3 regions of the Levilactobacillus namurensis genome follow, and region 2 is predicted to be linked to each of the others. Evidence: predicted binding sites of a transcription regulator. Region 2 holds the regulator's gene; each other region holds the start of a gene.

Region 1 (5,981 bases), 910 kb from region 2:
AATGAGGAGCCAGCCGCTCCTTTTTAACAGGGGCAGCAGGGACGTCCACCAGTTGATGACGTAGAAGTTAGAATGGCCAAATTTAAGGTGGTCAGTCAGCCGTCCGGAGATGGTGGCCAGCAGATAGACTAACCAGATAGAAGACCCCATTTGTAGGAGAAAGACCAGGATGGCTGGAAGTTGGGCCAGCGTTAAATTGGCGGTGATTCGGACCAGTCCTTCACTGGTTCCCAGGACGACCCAGCCGGCCATCATACGACTGGGCCACTTGAAGGGAATCAGGGAAAGGCCGCCGAAGATCAATAGCAGGTTGAGGTCAATCGAAAGTGGGGACCTTAACTGGGCTAAGGCTGGTGCTTCCAAGCTCAAGTGGGGTTCTTGGATGAGGTGACCTTGTTGCAGGACGTAGAGGAGACCAAAGAAACCGATATAAACGTAGAGCAAGCGTCGAATCGTTTTGGGCGAAAGTTGGAGCGATCCAGCAAGTTTGGTTAAAATAGGCAATCACCAGTCCTTTACGAAGATTTTCGGGGAAAGAAGGTCCATTAGCATTAAAACACAATTATAATGTTAATGCAATTTTAATGCTGCGGCTATCTCGTTGTCTGGTGAGTAGCTGCTGATGGGGCCAAACTAGTGGGGTTAGGGCCTGATAAAAAAGCCATCCAGTGAGCATTCGCAGAAGACTCACTGAGTGGCTTTTTCGACACTTATTGAATCGGACGAGTGGGCCCGATTATGGAGACGTTTCAGAAACTATTGCATCTGAGTCTCTAAGCTTAACTCACTCATGAACGTTAGGAGGAGGTTAGCGTAGCTGGGGTGGTCCGTGTTGCTCTTGATTTCAACCTGCATGTCGTGCAGGTTATCGGTAATGATTCCGTTGACGCCGAGGAACATCATCTGGTCCAACAGGGTCACGTCATCGATATCCCAAGCGTAGACCCGTTGATGGTGCTTAGCCGCCTGGTCGATGAAGGCATCATTTAAGGTCGTCGCCTCCATGGTATAAGCGTTGGCGTCCGTGTACGGGAAGGTCAGGTTATAGGGGAGAATATAGCTCACGAACTGGTGGGGGTCCTGTTGACGCAGGGCGGTCATGATCCGGTAGCTCAGGGTGTGGACCTGATCGTGGTGGGCCAGTAAGGTGGGGCCGAACTGCTTGATGAACCGTTCCGGCAGGTCCCGGGTGGTCGCTTTATTGGTTTTGATCTCGACCAGCAACTTTTGGTGGTGGGCGTGAGCAGCTTTAAGGTAGGCCGCAAAACTCGGAACTTTAGCCTGGTGGCCGTTTTCGGTGACGGTGACCCGCGTTAACTCCCTGAGGGTCATGTCGCCAACTTGTCGTTTCAAGCCCGCCAACGCTTTTAGATTCGTATCGTGGAGCACCACGAATTGGTGGTCCTTAGTCTCCTGGACGTCCATCTCCACGTAGTCGGGCTTCTCCCGGCTGGTTTTGATCAGGGCCGGGATCGTATTTTGAACCCCGTTACCGTTATCGACGCCCCGGTGTGCGATGGTGAGGGGCTTGCTGACGGCTAAGCCGTTGAGGTAGGCCAGGTTGAAGGCCACTAACCCCGCACTCAGTACCGTTAGCCCCAAGGTGATGAGAGCCCGGGTCCGCCATTTAGTGTGGGCTGGTTCCCGGAATTGTAGCTGCATCATCGGCGTGGGTTCGTGGTCGGCATGACTGCTGAGGACGATGGTCATGAAGACGATGGTGGCGTAGCAGACCAGGAACTCGGTGAGGACTTCCATTAAGAAGAGGTTGACCGTCGCCATGACCAGCGCGGCGGGGGTGGTGTCGAAGAAGACTTGTCCCAGGTAGAGTGCTGCGTAGAGCACCCCGGTCATCGGCGAGACCATCACCAGGGCCAGGAGCATCCGGCTGAGGTACTTCCAGAATTGTCCCTGGGTAGCCCGCCAACTCTCGTGGATAGCGGCGTGGCTGTGGTACCCGTCCAGCATCATTAAGGGGAGGACGGCAATCAGGCGAATCCCCAGGTAGATGGCCAGTGCGTAGAACAGGACTAAGACGGTCGCCCAAAGCGGGTTAGCCATCAGATAACTCACGATAAAGGCGGGAATCTTGGCTTTATTGAGCAGCGGCGTGGAAAAGAGAATGCTGCCGAAGGGCAGGATAATCAAGAAGTAGCCCATAAAGAACAGGAAGGTACTGGGTGACGCGCCCGTAAGACTTGTAACCGTTCGGCGCAAGACCGCCAGGGTTCCTTGGGGCCGCCCCAGGCGAATGTTGCGAATCCCTAAGAGTAGGAAGGCGAATTGCCAGTACACCAGGACCATGATGGCCATCAGGATCAACAATAGGCCGATCACGGCCAGGGGATGCTTCAAGATGATGTTGCCCAGGTTGGTATAGGAGACGTAGGGAATCCGTTGCCAGGCCAGCAAATTGGCGGTCAACCAACCGAAGACGGGAATCGCACAGTAACTAATGACAATGTTGGTGAGAAAGACCAGGGTCACGTAACTTCCCCAGTGTTGTCGAAAATGGCGACTGGTCTGTCGCCAGAATGCCCAAGCTTGCATAAGACCAACTCCTCTGTATGGTTTCTAATTTAGCACACTCTGGATTCCGAACCACAAAGTTTTAGTTGAAACCCTTAATTGGTTGACCGAACGAATTGAAAATAGGCATGATAGTGATTTAGTTCACACGAAAATAAAAAGCTTGTGAATCACTGACGTTTGTGTATGCACTTACAAACTAATCGGAGAAGAACCTTGATACAACAGCGTTTACTTGTACAGAAAATTAATTGTGATTTTTTAACATAAAGTTCTGGACTTTTGAAAAATCCATGATAAGATAGAACTCGTGAATAAGTTAACAATATCTTTTCTACGCAAACGCATATGGAGGCAGAGAGATGTTAAAAGACGTAAAAACGAATCCAAAAACGACTACTAAAGAAGAAACGGTTGACCAAATGATCGACCGCCTAGTCAATAAAGCCCACGACGCGCTGTGCGCCATGGATGACTTCGACCAAGCCACGGTCGACCACATCGTCCACCAGATGGCCATCGCCGGCTTGGACCACCACATGGAACTGGCTAAGGCCGCTTACGACGAAACGGGCCGGGGGGTCATGGAAGACAAGGCCGTGAAGAACATGTTCGCGACGGAAGAAATCTGGCACACCATTAAGCACGATAAGACCGTCGGCATCATCAAGGATGACCGGGAACGGGAACTGATCACGGTTGCGGAACCTCTGGGTATCTTAGCCGGGGTTACGCCCGTCACTAACCCTACGTCCACCACGTTATTCAAGTCACTGATCGCGGTTAAGACGCGGAACCCAATCATCTTCGCTTTCCACCCACAAGCACAGAAGTCATCCGTAATGGCCGCTAAGGTCGTTCGGGACGCTGCCATCGCTGCGGGGGCACCAGAAGGGGTCATTCAATGGATCGACAAGCCAAGTATCGACGCCACCACGGCGTTGATGAACCACCCACGGGTTGCCAGTGTGCTGGCTACTGGGGGTCCTGGCATGGTCAAGGCCGCTTACTCTACCGGGAAGCCTGCGTTAGGGGTCGGTCCTGGTAACGGACCAGCTTACATTGAAAAGACGGCTAACATCAAGCGGGCCGTCTACGACATCGTCTTATCCAAGACGTTCGATAACGGGATGGTCTGCGCGTCTGAAAACAGCGCCATCATCGACAAGGACATCTACGACGACGTGAAGAAGGAAATGCAGGACCGGGGCGTCTACTTCGTGAAGAAGGCGGACCACAAGGCCTTAGCCGACGCGATGTTCCGTCCTGAAGGCGGGGTCAAAGGGCCAATTGCTGGGATGTCTGCGCAAAAGATCGCGGACTTAGCCGGAATCAAGGTCCCCGCAACCACCAAGGTCTTGGCCGCTGAACTGACGGGCGTGGGGCCAAAGTACCCGATGTCTCAAGAAAAGCTGTCACCGGTTATCTCCGTCTACAAGTCTAAGGACCACGCCGAGGCCTTCAAGTTGGCGGACGAACTCTTACACTTTGGTGGGTTGGGCCACACGGCCGCCATCCACACCATGGACGACGACTTAGCAACGGAATACGGCATTAAGATGAAGGCCAGCCGGGTCTTGGTCAACACGCCATCCGCACTAGGGGGCATTGGGAACCTGTACAACGAAATGATTCCTTCATTGACCTTAGGGACCGGCTCATGGGGCAAGAACTCCGTGTCCCACAACGTCTCGTCCTTCGACTTACTGAACATCAAAACGATTGCAAAGCGGCGAAATAACATGCAGTGGATTAAATTACCTCGAGTTTACTTCGAAAAGACGTCCGTTCGTTACCTCGATGACATGCCAGGCATCAAGCGGGTCTTCCTGGTCACCGACCCAGCCATGGTTCAATTGGGTTACGTGGACACGGTCTTAAACGAATTGAAGCGGCAACCTAACGGGATGGAGTACTCCCTGTTCTCCGATGTTGAACCAGATCCGACCACGGATACGGTCAACCGCGGGGTTGCGCTGATGCGTCAATTCAAGCCGGACACCATCATTGCGTTAGGTGGGGGTTCTGCGATGGATGCAGCCAAGAACATGTGGCTGTTCTACGAAGACCCTAAGGCTAGCTTCTTCGGCGCTAAGCAGAAGTTCTTGGACATTCGGAAGCGGGCTTACAAGTTCAATAAGCCGCACAAGGCCCAGTTCGTTGCCATCCCAACCACGTCCGGGACGGGTTCGGAAGTAACGCCGTTCTCCGTGATTACGGACTCGAAGACCCACGTGAAGTACCCGTTGGCCGACTACGCATTGACGCCAGACGTGGCCATTGTGGATTCCCAGTTCATCGAAACGGTGCCTAAGAAGACCGTGGCTTACTCTGGGTTGGACGTGTTGACCCACGCCATTGAATCCTACGTTTCCGTAATGGCTTCCGATTACACCCGGCCATGGTCCTTACAGGCCATCAAGCTGGTCATGGACAATCTGACGAACTCCTACAACGGCGACATCACGGCCCGGCAAGAGATGCACAACGCCTCGACCTTAGCCGGGATGGCCTTCGCCAACGCCTTCTTAGGGGTCGACCACTCGATCGCCCACAAGTTAGGTGGGGAATTCGGCTTACCACATGGTTTGGCCATCGCGATTACGTTACCGCACGTGATTCGGTACAACTTCAAGGAACCGACCAAGATGTCCATGTGGCCGAAGTACGAGTACTTCCGGGCCGATGAAGACTACGCTCAGATTGCGCGTTACCTGGGCTTGCCAGGGAACACCAAGGAAGAGCTTAAGGAAGCCTTGGTCAAGAAGGTCATCGACTTGGCACACTCCGTTGGGGTCACGTTGAGCTTGAAGGCTAACGGGGTGGACAAGGCCCACTTCGACAAGACGGTGGATCACTTGGCTGAATTAGCGTTCGAGGACCAATGCACGACCGCGAACCCTAAGGAACCCCTAGTTTCTGAATTAAAGCAAATCATGATTGATGAATACGACGGTAAGGGTGTTGAAAAGTAACCCTGACGTCACAAACGGGTCGTTGCCTCCGGGCAGCGGCCCGTTTTGCGTCCACTTGTGGTGTGAGTCAGCGCCTTACCGGCTGGCCAGACAGGGCTGGAACGTCGTGGGCGCCATTTCGAGCCATAGAGCGGTCTCGAAATGGGGCCTTTGACTAAGGCAGCCCAGAACGCTCCCTAAGTCAAATTTCACGGCTGAGCCCTGTCTGGCCGGCCTCACGGCTAACGTTGGGCTTAGGTCCTCTGGGTTACGTCACTTGGGGGGCTATCCCAGTGAGATTTCGATGGTTAAGGCCTGACTTGATTGCTACGGGGACCGGACATATTGGGCGCCGAATTTTAGGATGGTTGTCTGGTCGCCCGGTAAGGCGGATGACATCACCATGAGTTGCCAACGGACGAATGTGGTGGAAATTTATTCGGAAGTAAAACCATTTACGGATAACGCTGGTGGCAATTTAAGGACAAAATTCGGGGG
Region 2 (5,981 bases):
TCCCCAGGTACCGGGTGGTCCCCTCAGGACTGAGCTCAATCACCTGCGTGGCGACCTGGTTAATGAAGTACCGGTCGTGGGAGACGAAGAGGATGGTCCCGTCGAATTCGTTGAGGGCGTTCTCCAGAACCTCCCGACTGTCGATGTCCAAGTGGTTGGTGGGTTCGTCCAGCATCAGGAAGTTATCGTGACGCATGGCTAACTTGGTCAGCAACAGACGCGCCTTTTCACCACCACTGAGGCTGTGGACGGTCTTGTCGACGTCCGGTCCCGTGAAGAGGAAGCTTCCCAGGATAGCCCGGATGTCGCCTTCGGGAGTCGTCGGGTGGTCATCCCAGAGCTCGTGTAAGACGGATTTCTTCGCGTGCAGGAGCGTTTGGTCTTGGTCGTAGTACCCGGTATCGACACCGGTCCCGAAGATGACCTGACCGGCCAGAGCGGGCAATTTACCTAAGATGGTCTTGAGCAGGGTGGACTTGCCCACGCCATTGGGGCCCACGATGGCGACGGCCTGATGCTTCTTGATGTCGAGGTTGATGGGTTGGCAGAGGACTTGATCACGATACCCCACGGCGGCGTTGACCACGTCGAGCACCACGTTACCGCTTTGCCGTCGGGGTGTGAACCGGAAGCGGGCGACTTTTTCGTCCGCGTCGGGCTTATCGATGCGGTCCATCTTCTCCAATTGTTTCCGCCGGGCCTGGGCCCGCTTGGTGGTGGACGCCCGCACGATGTTGCGGTTCACAAAGTCCTCCAACTTGGAAATCTCGGCTTGCTGCTTATCGTATTCTTTCCACTCTTGGCGTAAGCGTTCCGCTTTTTCGTCGATGAAATGAGAGTAGTTTCCTTGATAGTGGACCAACCCGCCGTGAGCCATATCGTAGACTTCCGTGGCCACGTGGTCGAGGAAGTACCGGTCATGGGAGACAATCAGGATGGCCCCCGGATACCCTTGTAGGTAACCTTCTAACCAAGTCAAGGTCTCAACGTCCAAGTGGTTAGTGGGTTCGTCGAGGATCAGCAGGTCGGGTCGTTCCAGGAGTAGCTTGGCCAAGGCCAGCTGGGTCCGTTGTCCCCCGGACATTTCGGTGATGGGCTTGTCGTAGACGCTTTCGTCGAACTCGAACCCGTGAAGGACCCCACGAATCTCGGCCTGGTAGCCGTACCCGTTCTGGTCGCTAAAGTCTTGTTGTAACTGGTCATAAGTACTGCTGACTTGTTGGAATTTTTCGGGGTCCGCGCTGATGGCGGGGTCACTCATTTCCGCTTCGAGTTCGTGAATTATCCGCTCCATGGCTTGTAGCTTGGCGAACACACTGAGCATCTCGTTCCAGACGGTTTTGGTCGAGTTGATTCCCGCGTTTTGTGCCTGGTAGCCGATGGTGAGGCCGCGCTTCTTGGTAATCTGACCCGCATCCGGTTCGGTTTCCCCGGCAATCATTTTTAATAGTGTCGATTTACCAGCCCCGTTTCGACCGACTAGTGCGATGCGACCGTGTTCCGCGACGTCGAGATTGACGTTTTGGAACAAGACTTCGGCGCCGAACCGACGGGAAACTTGCTGGACCTGTAACAGAATCACAAGATCGACCTCCTTTTAGTGCAGATAGCATGAATTGATACTGTCTATTTTAGCATATTCCCCGACCAGACCGAAATTTCGAAGAAATAGTGAAAAATATTTGCAATTTCTTTCACAAGCCCGGTGGGTATGCTATAATTTGAGGGAAAGTGAATTTCACATGCAAAAAGATTGTGTAAAAGAGTTATCGTTGACGGCGACCTTTCAACGGTAGCTGGCAATGTTGATTAGGAGGGTGTACCTTTGACAGAACAAAAAATTCCGCGGGCGACAGCAAAGCGGTTACCGATTTATTACCGGTACCTGAACATCTTGCTGGACGCGGATAAAACACGAGTATCTTCGACGGAGCTTTCCGAAGCCGTCAAGGTTGACTCGGCAACGATTCGGCGTGATTTTTCGTATTTCGGTGCTTTAGGGAAACGGGGCTATGGTTATGACGTGGAAAGTCTAATCAAGTTCTTCCGGAAGATTTTGAACCAAGACCGGTTGACCAATGTGGCCTTGATTGGGGTCGGGAACCTAGGACACGCCTTATTGAACTTTAACTTCCACCAGGACGGTAACGTCCGGATCAGTGCGGCGTTCGACGTCAATGATAAGATCGCCAACACGATTCAAAGTGGCGTGCCGATTTACCCAATGACGGAACTTCGGACCCAACTGGAAGAGCAACAGATTCAGGTGGCCATCTTGACGGTGCCATCAGAAGTTGCCCAACAGGTCACGGACGAAGCCGTAGCCGGTGGTGTGAAGGGAATCTTGAACTTCACGCCGTTGCGGGTCACGGTGCCCAAGGATGTTCGGGTCCAAAACGTTGACTTGACTAACGAGCTCCAGACGTTGATTTACTTCTTGGAACACTACAATAAAGATTAGACCAGAAGTCGTGGTTCGCGGAGAATCGCGGCTTTTTTGGTACAATCAAAGAGGCCTCATGGGGATGGCAAACCTAGACACCGGGTGGACCAATTAGCACTCTCGAATTAAGTTTGCCAAATTCCTTGATTTTTACTGGGAATAATCATATATTAGATATTGTTGATTAGCACTTATGTTAGTCAAGTGCTAACAGTGCTAAAACCTAGTTCATTGGAGGGATTCAAGTGTTAAAACCATTAGGAGACCGTGTCATTTTAGACCAACCACAAGAAGAAGAAGAAACGGTTGGCGGCATTGTGTTAGCAAGTAACGCACAAGAAAAGCCTCAAACGGCCAACGTTGTTGCAGTTGGTGACGGTCGGGTATTGGACAATGGTGAAAAGGTTGCGCCAAGTGTCAAAGTTGGCGACAAAGTATTGTTCGACAAATATGCCGGTACTGAAGTGAAGTACCAAGACAAGACGTACCTTGTTTTACACGAAAAGGACTTAGTCGCTGTCGTTGACTAAGACTTTCCCACTACTCATCCAGCAACACGATTAAAAATTTTAGTATGAGGTGAACGATTAAAATGGCTAAAGAATTAAAATTTTCTGAAGACGCACGTAGCGCAATGTTAGCCGGTGTCGACAAGTTAGCCGACACGGTTAAGACCACCTTGGGCCCTAAAGGCCGGAACGTTGTTTTGGAACAAAGTTACGGTAACCCAACCATCACGAATGATGGGGTAACGATTGCCAAGTCCATCGAATTGGAAAACCACTTCGAGAACATGGGGGCTAAGTTAGTCTCCGAAGTTGCTTCCAAGACCAACGACATCGCTGGTGACGGGACCACGACTGCCACGGTTCTGACGCAAGCCATCGTGAACGAAGGCATGAAGAACGTCACGGCCGGTGCGAACCCAGTTGGCATTCGTCACGGAATCGAATTGGCAACCAACGCGGCGGTCAAGGCCTTACACAAGATGTCTCACGACGTTAAGACCAAGGACGACATCGCCCAAATCGCTTCTATTTCTTCCGCCAGCAAGGAAACCGGTTCTTTGATTGCTGACGCCATGGAAAAGGTTGGTAACGACGGGGTCATCACGATTGAAGAATCCCGTGGGGTTGATACCAGCCTCGACGTGGTTGAAGGGATGCAATTCGACCGTGGGTACATGTCTCAATACATGGTTACCGACAACGACAAGATGGAAGCTAACCTGGACAACCCTTACATCTTGATCACCGACAAGAAGATTTCTAACATTCAAGACATCTTACCATTACTGCAATCAGTTGTTGAACAAAGCCGTTCATTACTGATCATTGCGGATGACATTACCGGTGAAGCTTTGCCAACGCTGGTTCTGAACAAGATGCGGGGAACCTTCAACGTGGTCGCTGTGAAGGCACCTGGCTTTGGTGACCGTCGTAAGGCCATGTTACAAGATATCGCCGTTCTGACGGGTGGTACGGTCATCACCGATGACTTAGGCTTGAACCTGAAGGACACGACCATCGAACAATTAGGTCAAGCTCAAAAGGTTAACGTGACGAAGGACAACACCACGATCGTTGAAGGTGCTGGTTCTAAGGACCAAATCGCTGACCGGGTAGCTGAAATCAAGGGTCAAATCGCTGACACGACCTCTGAATTCGACCGTGACAAGCTGAAGGAACGTTTGGCGAAGTTAGCCGGCGGTGTTGCTGTGGTTCGGGTCGGTGCTGCAACCGAAACTGAATTGAAGGAACGCAAGTACCGGATCGAAGATGCCTTGAACGCGACCCGTGCGGCCGTTGAAGAAGGCTTCGTTCCTGGTGGTGGAACTGCTTTGATCGACGTCATCAAGGACGTGGCTTCTGTGAAGGCTGATGGGGATGCCCAAACTGGGATCAACATTGTCTTACGGGCCTTAGAAGAACCAGTTCGTCAAATCGCCCAAAACGCTGGGGTCGAAGGTTCCGTTGTGGTTGAACACCTGAAGGGTGAAAAGCCTGGTATCGGCTATAACGCTGCTGATGACAAGTACGAAGACATGGTTGCTGCCGGCATCACCGACCCAACCAAGGTTACCCGTTCTGCTCTGCAAAACGCTGCCTCTGTTTCCGCATTGTTGTTGACTACGGAAGCCGTTGTGGCTGACAAGCCAGACAAGAACGCTGCTGCACCAGCTGCTCCAGCCGGCCAACCCGGTATGGGCGGCATGATGTAAGCCGTATCTCATTAAATTTGAATTTTCAAGAGTCCGGGATTAAGTTCCCGGGCTCTTTTTGTAATTAACGACCACGATACTGTGTTGAAGCATGTAACCCAAGGTAGGAGGTGGCAATCAGCCGCCTTACCGGTTGGGCCTGAAGAGGCTGGAGCGTGGTGGGCACGACTTAGAGCCCTGCCCCCCCAGGTCTTCAAACTCGGCCTTGGGGTAAGCCAGCCCAAAATGCTGACTAACCTAAACGACACCACTGAGCCTCTTCAGGCCCAACCTCATGGATAAATCGAGTGGACCCCAAACAGTGTTTTCTGACATTTAGAATGGTTTATTTGTCGTTGCGACTGACTGGTGAATCCATTGAGGGGCTTGGCTTTCTGCGTTGGTTCGGTTGGATGAGGGGCAAATACCATTTGACGAATCCACTAGAAACTAGTAGCTTTGAGGTTGAGCTTTGACCTTACATAGCATGTCACTAAAATGACTGCCCAGAATCCCGGGGTGGTCGCATCCAAGCGGTCAATTTCTCAAGTGTTAATTAACCGTAATGCCAATCCGTTGGGCGCGGTGATATTTTCACCCAACACCTGCAAAGAATTGTGGTAATGTGGGATTATAAGTAGTAGAATGACGTTTGCATTCGCAAAAGCGAGTGGTGTTCATGATGCCGGTGATGAACCGGATTTCGAATTATTATTTCGTGGAGATAAGGAGTAAATAGTCATGTGGCGTTATTTAAAGCGGGTTTTGATTGGAAAACCCCTCAAAACCATGGACGAGGGCGGTCAAGCGCTGACCAAGTTTAAGGCCTTAGCACTGTTATCATCTGATGCGTTGTCCTCCGTGGCTTATGGTACTGAGCAAATCACGACAGTCTTAATTACCTTATCCGCCGCAGCCCTGATGTATCAATTATGGGTTGCTGCTTTGGTTTTAGTCCTGTTATTTGCAATCACGCTTTCTTACCAACAAATCATCCATGCTTACCCCTCTGGTGGTGGCGCCTACGTGGTGGCCAGTACCAACTGGGGTCAGTCGGCAGGATTAGTTGCTGGGGGCTCGCTGTTAGTGGATTACATGCTGACGGTGGCGGTTTCGACGACGTCTGGCACGGAAGCCATTACGTCGGCGATTCCCGCGCTATATCCGTATTCGGTTTTGATTTCCGTCCTGATCGTGGTGGGCATTATGTTGCTTAACCTCCGGGGCATGAAGGAATCGGCGGCCTTTCTGACCGTTCCCGTGTACTTCTTCATCTTGATGATTCTCGGCATGGTTGGTGTGGGACTCTATAACATCGTGACCGGGAACATTACCTAT
Region 3 (5,981 bases), 910 kb from region 2:
GCCGCAATGCCGGAAGGGCAAGATTGGCAGGTTGTGAGTGAGGCCGACTTAGATAAAGTCGAGGCAGAAAATCAATCAGTTGATCCACGTCTTGCAAAGTTAAAGGACTTCTTCCCTGATCAGGATGATAAGTAGTCACTTTGTGAGCCTTAAAATTTTTTCACTAGTGGATAATTTTAATTAAAGGAGGTGTTTTCTTTGGCTGTACCAGCACGGAAAACGTCTAAGACGAAAAAGCGCATGCGTCGGGGTCACATTAAGTTGAATGTCCCTGGTTTGACGCCATGCCCAAACTGTGGTGAACTGCGTAAGTCACACATGGTTTGCCCTAGCTGTGGCTTCTACGATGGCCGTCAGGTCGTTGCAAAAGCAACTGCAAACAACTAAACCTAAATGAAAAAACTCCTATGAAGTCCGCGGCTTCTGGGAGTTTTTTTGTGCCCTAATTTCACTTGTGTGCTGGTGAACGATAGATTAAAATATGATTATAAAATGATTATCATTTATTAATCATGGAGGTGGGAAATGTGCAGGTTCGACGCTATTGGCACTATGCTCGGCAGTCGGTAGGCTGGCTACTGCTCCTGATACCGATTGCTAGTGCGATTGAAATTGCGGTTGCCGCGTTGTTACAGTTGATGACGGACGCAGCGACGGGGCGCAGTTCAGTATCCTATGGCGGATTGGTGGCCATTGTGGGCAGCTATATTTTAGTGGATGCGGGGATGTTTTTCGGCTGTCAGTATCTGACGCAAACGACGCTGAATCGTATGATGGCTGGTCTTCGCCAAGATTTGTTAGAGGCACTGTTTCGCCGACCGACCGGCGTTGGCCGGGATACCCAAGCTCTAACGACGACCTACTATAATGACTTTACGACCACGTTACCCATCATTCGGCAGGAGTACCTGCAGGGGAGTGTCAACGTGTACCGGGCGTTATGGCAATTCTTAATTGCCGTGGGTATGTCGGTGATGATTCAGCCCTGGCTGAGCTTGCTGATCCTAGCGTTATGCTTGCCGGGATTGGGGGTGCCGTTTCTTCAACGGCGTCGCTTGCAACGGAATAAGCAAGCCGTACTCCAACAAAATCAAGCGGTGACGCAACGGCTACAGGATGCGACGCAGGGGTTACGTACAATTCAAATTTTTAATGTCCAACGACAACTGCAACGGCTATTCGCGCATCAAAGTCAACGCTTGTGGCGTGTTCAGAATCAAGACCAGCGGACACGCAAGGCCGTTAGTGGGGTCAGCCAGCTCTTGGATAACGTGTTGTACTTAGGGACCTGGGTCGGCGGAATTTACTTTGTGATGCGGCAGACGATCACGTTGGGGCAGTTGGTAGCCTTCTCCCAATTGATGATTTTTATCTCGGAGCCCATTCAGTCGGCTTCCGGATTGTTAGGGGATCTGGTGGGTGGCCGTACAGCGGCACGTGAACTTGAAGCGCGTTTGGCAGTGGCCCCGTCAAACGCGTCCCAACGACAGCTATCACCGCTTACCCAGATAACTTTCAATCAGGTGAGCTATCCTTCGAAGGACGTGCCGATTTTACAGGATGTCAGTCTAACGTTGCAGGCCCAACGGCATTACGTCATCGTTGGTAAGAGCGGGAGCGGTAAGTCAACGTTATTGAACCTACCGCTTTCTCCGGGACTGTCGCTAGCGGGGACCATTCAGCTTAATCAGCACAATCTGGAAGAGTATTCAGCAACGGCCGTGGCCCAACGCTTAGGACTCTTGACGCAAGAGGTCGCGCTCTTCGATGACACAATTGCGAACAACTTGAGCCTGTACCAGGAGGTAGCTGAGCAACGACTTCAAGCGGCCTTACGGTTAGTGGGACTCACTCGCTGGGCAACGCCTGAAGGGGTCCAGCAGGCCATTAGTCGGCAGGGCACCCGGTTATCGGGTGGTGAGCGGCATCGGCTGGCCGTGGCGCGTCTGTGGCTCCAGAATAAGGATTTCTCGTTTTTAGATGAACCCTTGACGGGGTTGGACCCTAAGACGGCCCACGACTTGGTTCAAGTCTTCACGACGCGCTGGCCTACGGGTTGGGCGCTGGTGACCCATCAATATGATGCAACCCTGTTTGCGGCGGCTGATCAGATCATCGTGGTTGACGCGGGCCGAATCGTGGCCCAAGGAACGCAGGAGACGGTTGCCGTACAGCGCTGGTTAACGCGGCTTAAATTAACGGAAGCCTAAAGGTTTCGGACTAGAACGCATAAAAACGGCAGTGACGTCCTGAAGGGGACGGCCACTGCCGTTTAGTACGTTATCGTTTAAGGTTACTTGGTAAAGTCGACGACCATCCGACCAACGATTTGGTTGTTCTTCATTTCGTCAATGATATCGTTAACTTCGTCCAGACGACGGGTCTTAACGATTGGGTGAACCTTACCTTCAGCACCGAATTGGAAGGTTTCGGCTAAGTCTTGACGGGTCCCAACTAAGGAACCACGAACGGAGATCCCGTCCAGAACCGTCTTGGCGATGTTCAGCTTCATGTCACCTTGTGGTAAGGCCACGGCAACTAGCTTCCCATCAGGACGCAGGGCGTTAACGGATTGCGTGAAGGCGTCCGCGTTAACGGCGGTTACTTGGGCGGTGTTGACCCCGCCGACCTTCTTTTGAATCTGTTCAGCAACGTCACCGTCGTGCCGGTTGATCAGCACTTCCGCACCGTTTTCCTTAGCAGCTTCCAGCTTGTCTGGGTTCCCATCAACGGCAACAACGTGTGCCCCGAAGACGTTGTGGGCGTATTGGATGGCCAAGTTACCTAAACCACCAGCACCGACAACTTCGACCCATTGACCAGGCTTGGTCTCGCCGACCTTCAAAGCCTTGTACATCGTCACACCAGCACAAGTTAAGGAAGTGGCTTCGACAGGGTCCAAACCTTCAGGGACCTTAACGGCGTAGTTGGCATCCACGATACATTCTTCAGCCATGGCACCATCGACGGTGAACCCGGAGTTCAGAACATTCCGGCAAAGGGTTTCCCGACCGGTCAAGCAATATTCACAGTGGCCACAGCCCTTGTAGAACCAAGCAATGGAGACCCGGTCACCAATCTTTAAGTTTTTAACATTGTCGGCAACTTGAATCACTCTACCGACACCTTCATGGCCAATGATCCGACCTGGTTGCTTACCAAAGTCACCGGCAGCGACGTGTAAGTCGGTGTGGCACAGGCCACAATATTCCATCTTAACTAAGGCTTCACCGTGAGTGATGGGACGGAGCGTAACGTCCTTGATATCAACATAACCATCTACAGAATCGCGAATAACAGCAGCTTTCATGAAAAGAACCCCTTTTCTTTTTTATCTACACCGCTTAGTATACTTAAAAAATTCACAAGTGCAAGTGAAATCATACACAAAAATAAAATTTTAAAATTTTTTGTCGAAACTGATTGGGGACAATATGGCTTTAGAATGGTTATTCAACTACCTTTCTAATGTGAAAGTAACCACGAATTAATTTTTCATTAAGCACAAGCCGAAAGAATGCAACCGGTTGTTTACAGGCCTTGACGCACTTTTTATGGTTCTGCCAATTAATCCCTGTTGCGGCGAAGGGAAAAGGCGCACAATTGGGAGTAAATATGATAAAATTAAATATTGGAATGAACCACGGTTGCTCTTGAAACACCACGACTGGTGTATGCTGAGCACAGCTAAATCGCCCTAGAGGAGTTAAAGAGTAATGAGTCGAATTTTAATTATTGAAGACGAAAAAAACCTGGCGCGCTTTGTTGAATTGGAATTGAAGCACGAAGGATACGAAACGAACGTTCAGTTTAATGGTCGAACGGGGCTTGATGCCGCGTTATCACAGGACTTCGATGTGATTTTACTGGATTTGATGTTGCCTGAGTTGAACGGGATCGAAGTCGCCCGGCGTGTGCGGGAAGTGAAGAGTACGCCGATCATTATGATGACGGCCCGTGACTCGGTGATCGACCGGGTCTCCGGGTTAGACCATGGTGCCGACGATTACATTGTTAAGCCGTTTGCCATTGAAGAACTGCTAGCCCGGGTACGGGCCCTGTTACGCCGGATTCATTTGGAAGGTGAACAGAAGAACACCAAGCAAACGACGGTGAAGTTCAAAGATCTGACGATCGAGAAGGAAAACCGAATCGTTCGGCGCGGTGATGAGGTCATCAACCTCACCAAGCGGGAGTACGAACTGCTCTTGGCATTGATGGAGAACGTGAACGTGGTCCTGGCCAGAGACGTGTTACTGACCAAGGTCTGGGGATACGAATCCGAAGTTGAGACCAACGTGGTCGATGTGTACGTCCGGTACTTACGGAACAAAATTGATGTGCCTGGTCAGAAGAGCTACATTCAGACCGTTCGTGGCACGGGGTACGTGATGCGGTCGTGAGAACTCCCGAGTCTAGTCTCGCGGAAGAACCCGCTGAGGCTAAGAAAAAGTCGTTTCGCTTTTCGTTAAAGTGGAAGTGGGCTTTATCAACAGCTGGCGCAGTCTTGGTCATTTTTACCGTGATTGCGCTTCTGATTTTTAACAGTTTCATGACAGTCCTACTCCAGCAGGAGCGGACCCATGTCGGTGATACCATGAATGTTGTGGTGGAAAAGCTGAACACTCAGAAACAAGAACTGACGGGCCAAACGGTCGATAACCTATTGCGCCCCCGAGTAGCGGCGATTCTGGGAAAGAAGACCACGCCGTACAATAGTGCTATCGTGACCAGCTTAGCGCGGGATAGCCAGACCGTGGCGGTGTATGACCCGGCCGGAGCCTTGCTCTTCACTAGTCGGGGTGCGAACGTCGCGACGTTTAAGCCGGTGAATAAGCAACAGATTCGGACCCAGCAGACCAAGCAGGGGTCCGGGCTGATTGGTCGGACGCCGATTCGCTCGAAACAAAACGACCAGATTATTGGGTACGTGCAGGTCGACGATAACCTCCAGGATTATCACGAAACCCAAACGCGGCTACTGCAGGTCGTCATTGTTTTGGGCTTGATGGCCGCATTGGCGGCAGCAATTCTCAGCTACATCTTGGCGTCGTTCTTACTACGGCCCATGGATGCCATTCGGGATACGATTCACGCCGTGCGGGATGATCCCCAAACGGATGAACGGGTGCCGGTGTCTAAGCGTAACGATGAACTGGGTGATTTGACGGCACTGCTGAACGATATGATTGATACCACCCAACGGTACATCGACCAACAGCAGCAGTTCGTGGAAGATGTTTCTCACGAGTTGCGAACGCCGGTGGCCATTATTCAGGGCCACATGGAGATGCTGGACCGGTGGGGGAAGGATGATCCCGAGGTCCTTGATGAGTCCATTAAGGCTTCCTTACAAGAGACCAAGCGAATGAAGAGCTTGGTCCAAGAGATGTTGGACCTACAACGGGCGGAGCAGATTGAAGTGACGTTTACCAATGACGTGACCGATGTGAGTGAAGTGGTCACGCAGGTCTACGACAACTTCAAGATGATTCATCCCGACTACGTCTTTATTCTGGACGACGACGTTCATCAGTCGATTCAAGCCCAGATCTACCGGAACCACCTGGAGCAGATCTTGATTATCCTGCTAGATAACGCCGTGAAGTACTCGACCACGCGTAAGGAGGTCCACCTGACCTACGAGCAAGATTCACGGAACGTGGAGATTGCGGTCCAGGACTTCGGGGAAGGCATCTCGCAGGCCAATCGTGACCGGGTCTTTAACCGGTTCTATCGGGTCGATAAGGCGCGTTCGCGGACTAAAGGGGGGAATGGACTGGGTCTCGCAATTGCCAAACGGTTGATTGAGGGATATCACGGTTCCATTACCATTGAGAGTGCCGTCGGCCACGGGTCCGTCTTTCGAATCTCGTTGCCGATTCTGTCTAAGGAAGCGGCAGACCGCTTGATCAAAAAGAAGCAGCAGGCCCAAGCAGCAAATACGGACATTCCTGGCTTGCTGAAGTCTCAGCTCTTGG

What was found. The regulator Rex, encoded in region 2, represses fermentation and respiration genes when NADH is low (regulators of the CRP and FNR family bind a similar motif). The targets are predictions, from matches to a motif close to TTGTGAANTANTTCACAA.
Region 1: a site for Rex is predicted at 2,838-2,855, ahead of adhE (bifunctional acetaldehyde-CoA/alcohol dehydrogenase). Genes of this name have one in related genera too.
Region 3: a site for Rex is predicted at 3,373-3,390, ahead of adhP (alcohol dehydrogenase AdhP). Genes of this name have one in related genera too.

The regions. Positions count from the first base shown of each region.
Region 1 covers NZ_CP134159.1:299,821-305,801, forward strand. Annotated here, with positions in the region: gene RIN67_RS01185 (hypothetical protein) at 1-504, opposite strand, end outside; gene RIN67_RS01190 (glycerophosphodiester phosphodiesterase) at 757-2,550, opposite strand; gene adhE (bifunctional acetaldehyde-CoA/alcohol dehydrogenase) at 2,892-5,504, shown strand.
Region 2 covers NZ_CP134159.1:2,068,210-2,074,190, reverse strand. Annotated here, with positions in the region: gene RIN67_RS09960 (ABC-F family ATP-binding cassette domain-containing protein) at 1-1,582, opposite strand, end outside; gene RIN67_RS09955 (redox-sensing transcriptional repressor Rex) at 1,826-2,461, shown strand; gene groES (co-chaperone GroES) at 2,689-2,973, shown strand; gene groL (chaperonin GroEL) at 3,036-4,664, shown strand; gene RIN67_RS09940 (APC family permease) at 5,385-5,981, shown strand, end outside.
Region 3 covers NZ_CP134159.1:1,161,604-1,167,584, forward strand. Annotated here, with positions in the region: gene RIN67_RS05575 (YceD family protein) at 1-135, shown strand, start outside; gene rpmF (50S ribosomal protein L32) at 199-387, shown strand; gene RIN67_RS05585 (ABC transporter transmembrane domain-containing protein) at 528-2,210, shown strand; gene adhP (alcohol dehydrogenase AdhP) at 2,294-3,310, opposite strand; gene RIN67_RS05595 (response regulator transcription factor) at 3,717-4,403, shown strand; gene RIN67_RS05600 (HAMP domain-containing sensor histidine kinase) at 4,508-5,981, shown strand, end outside.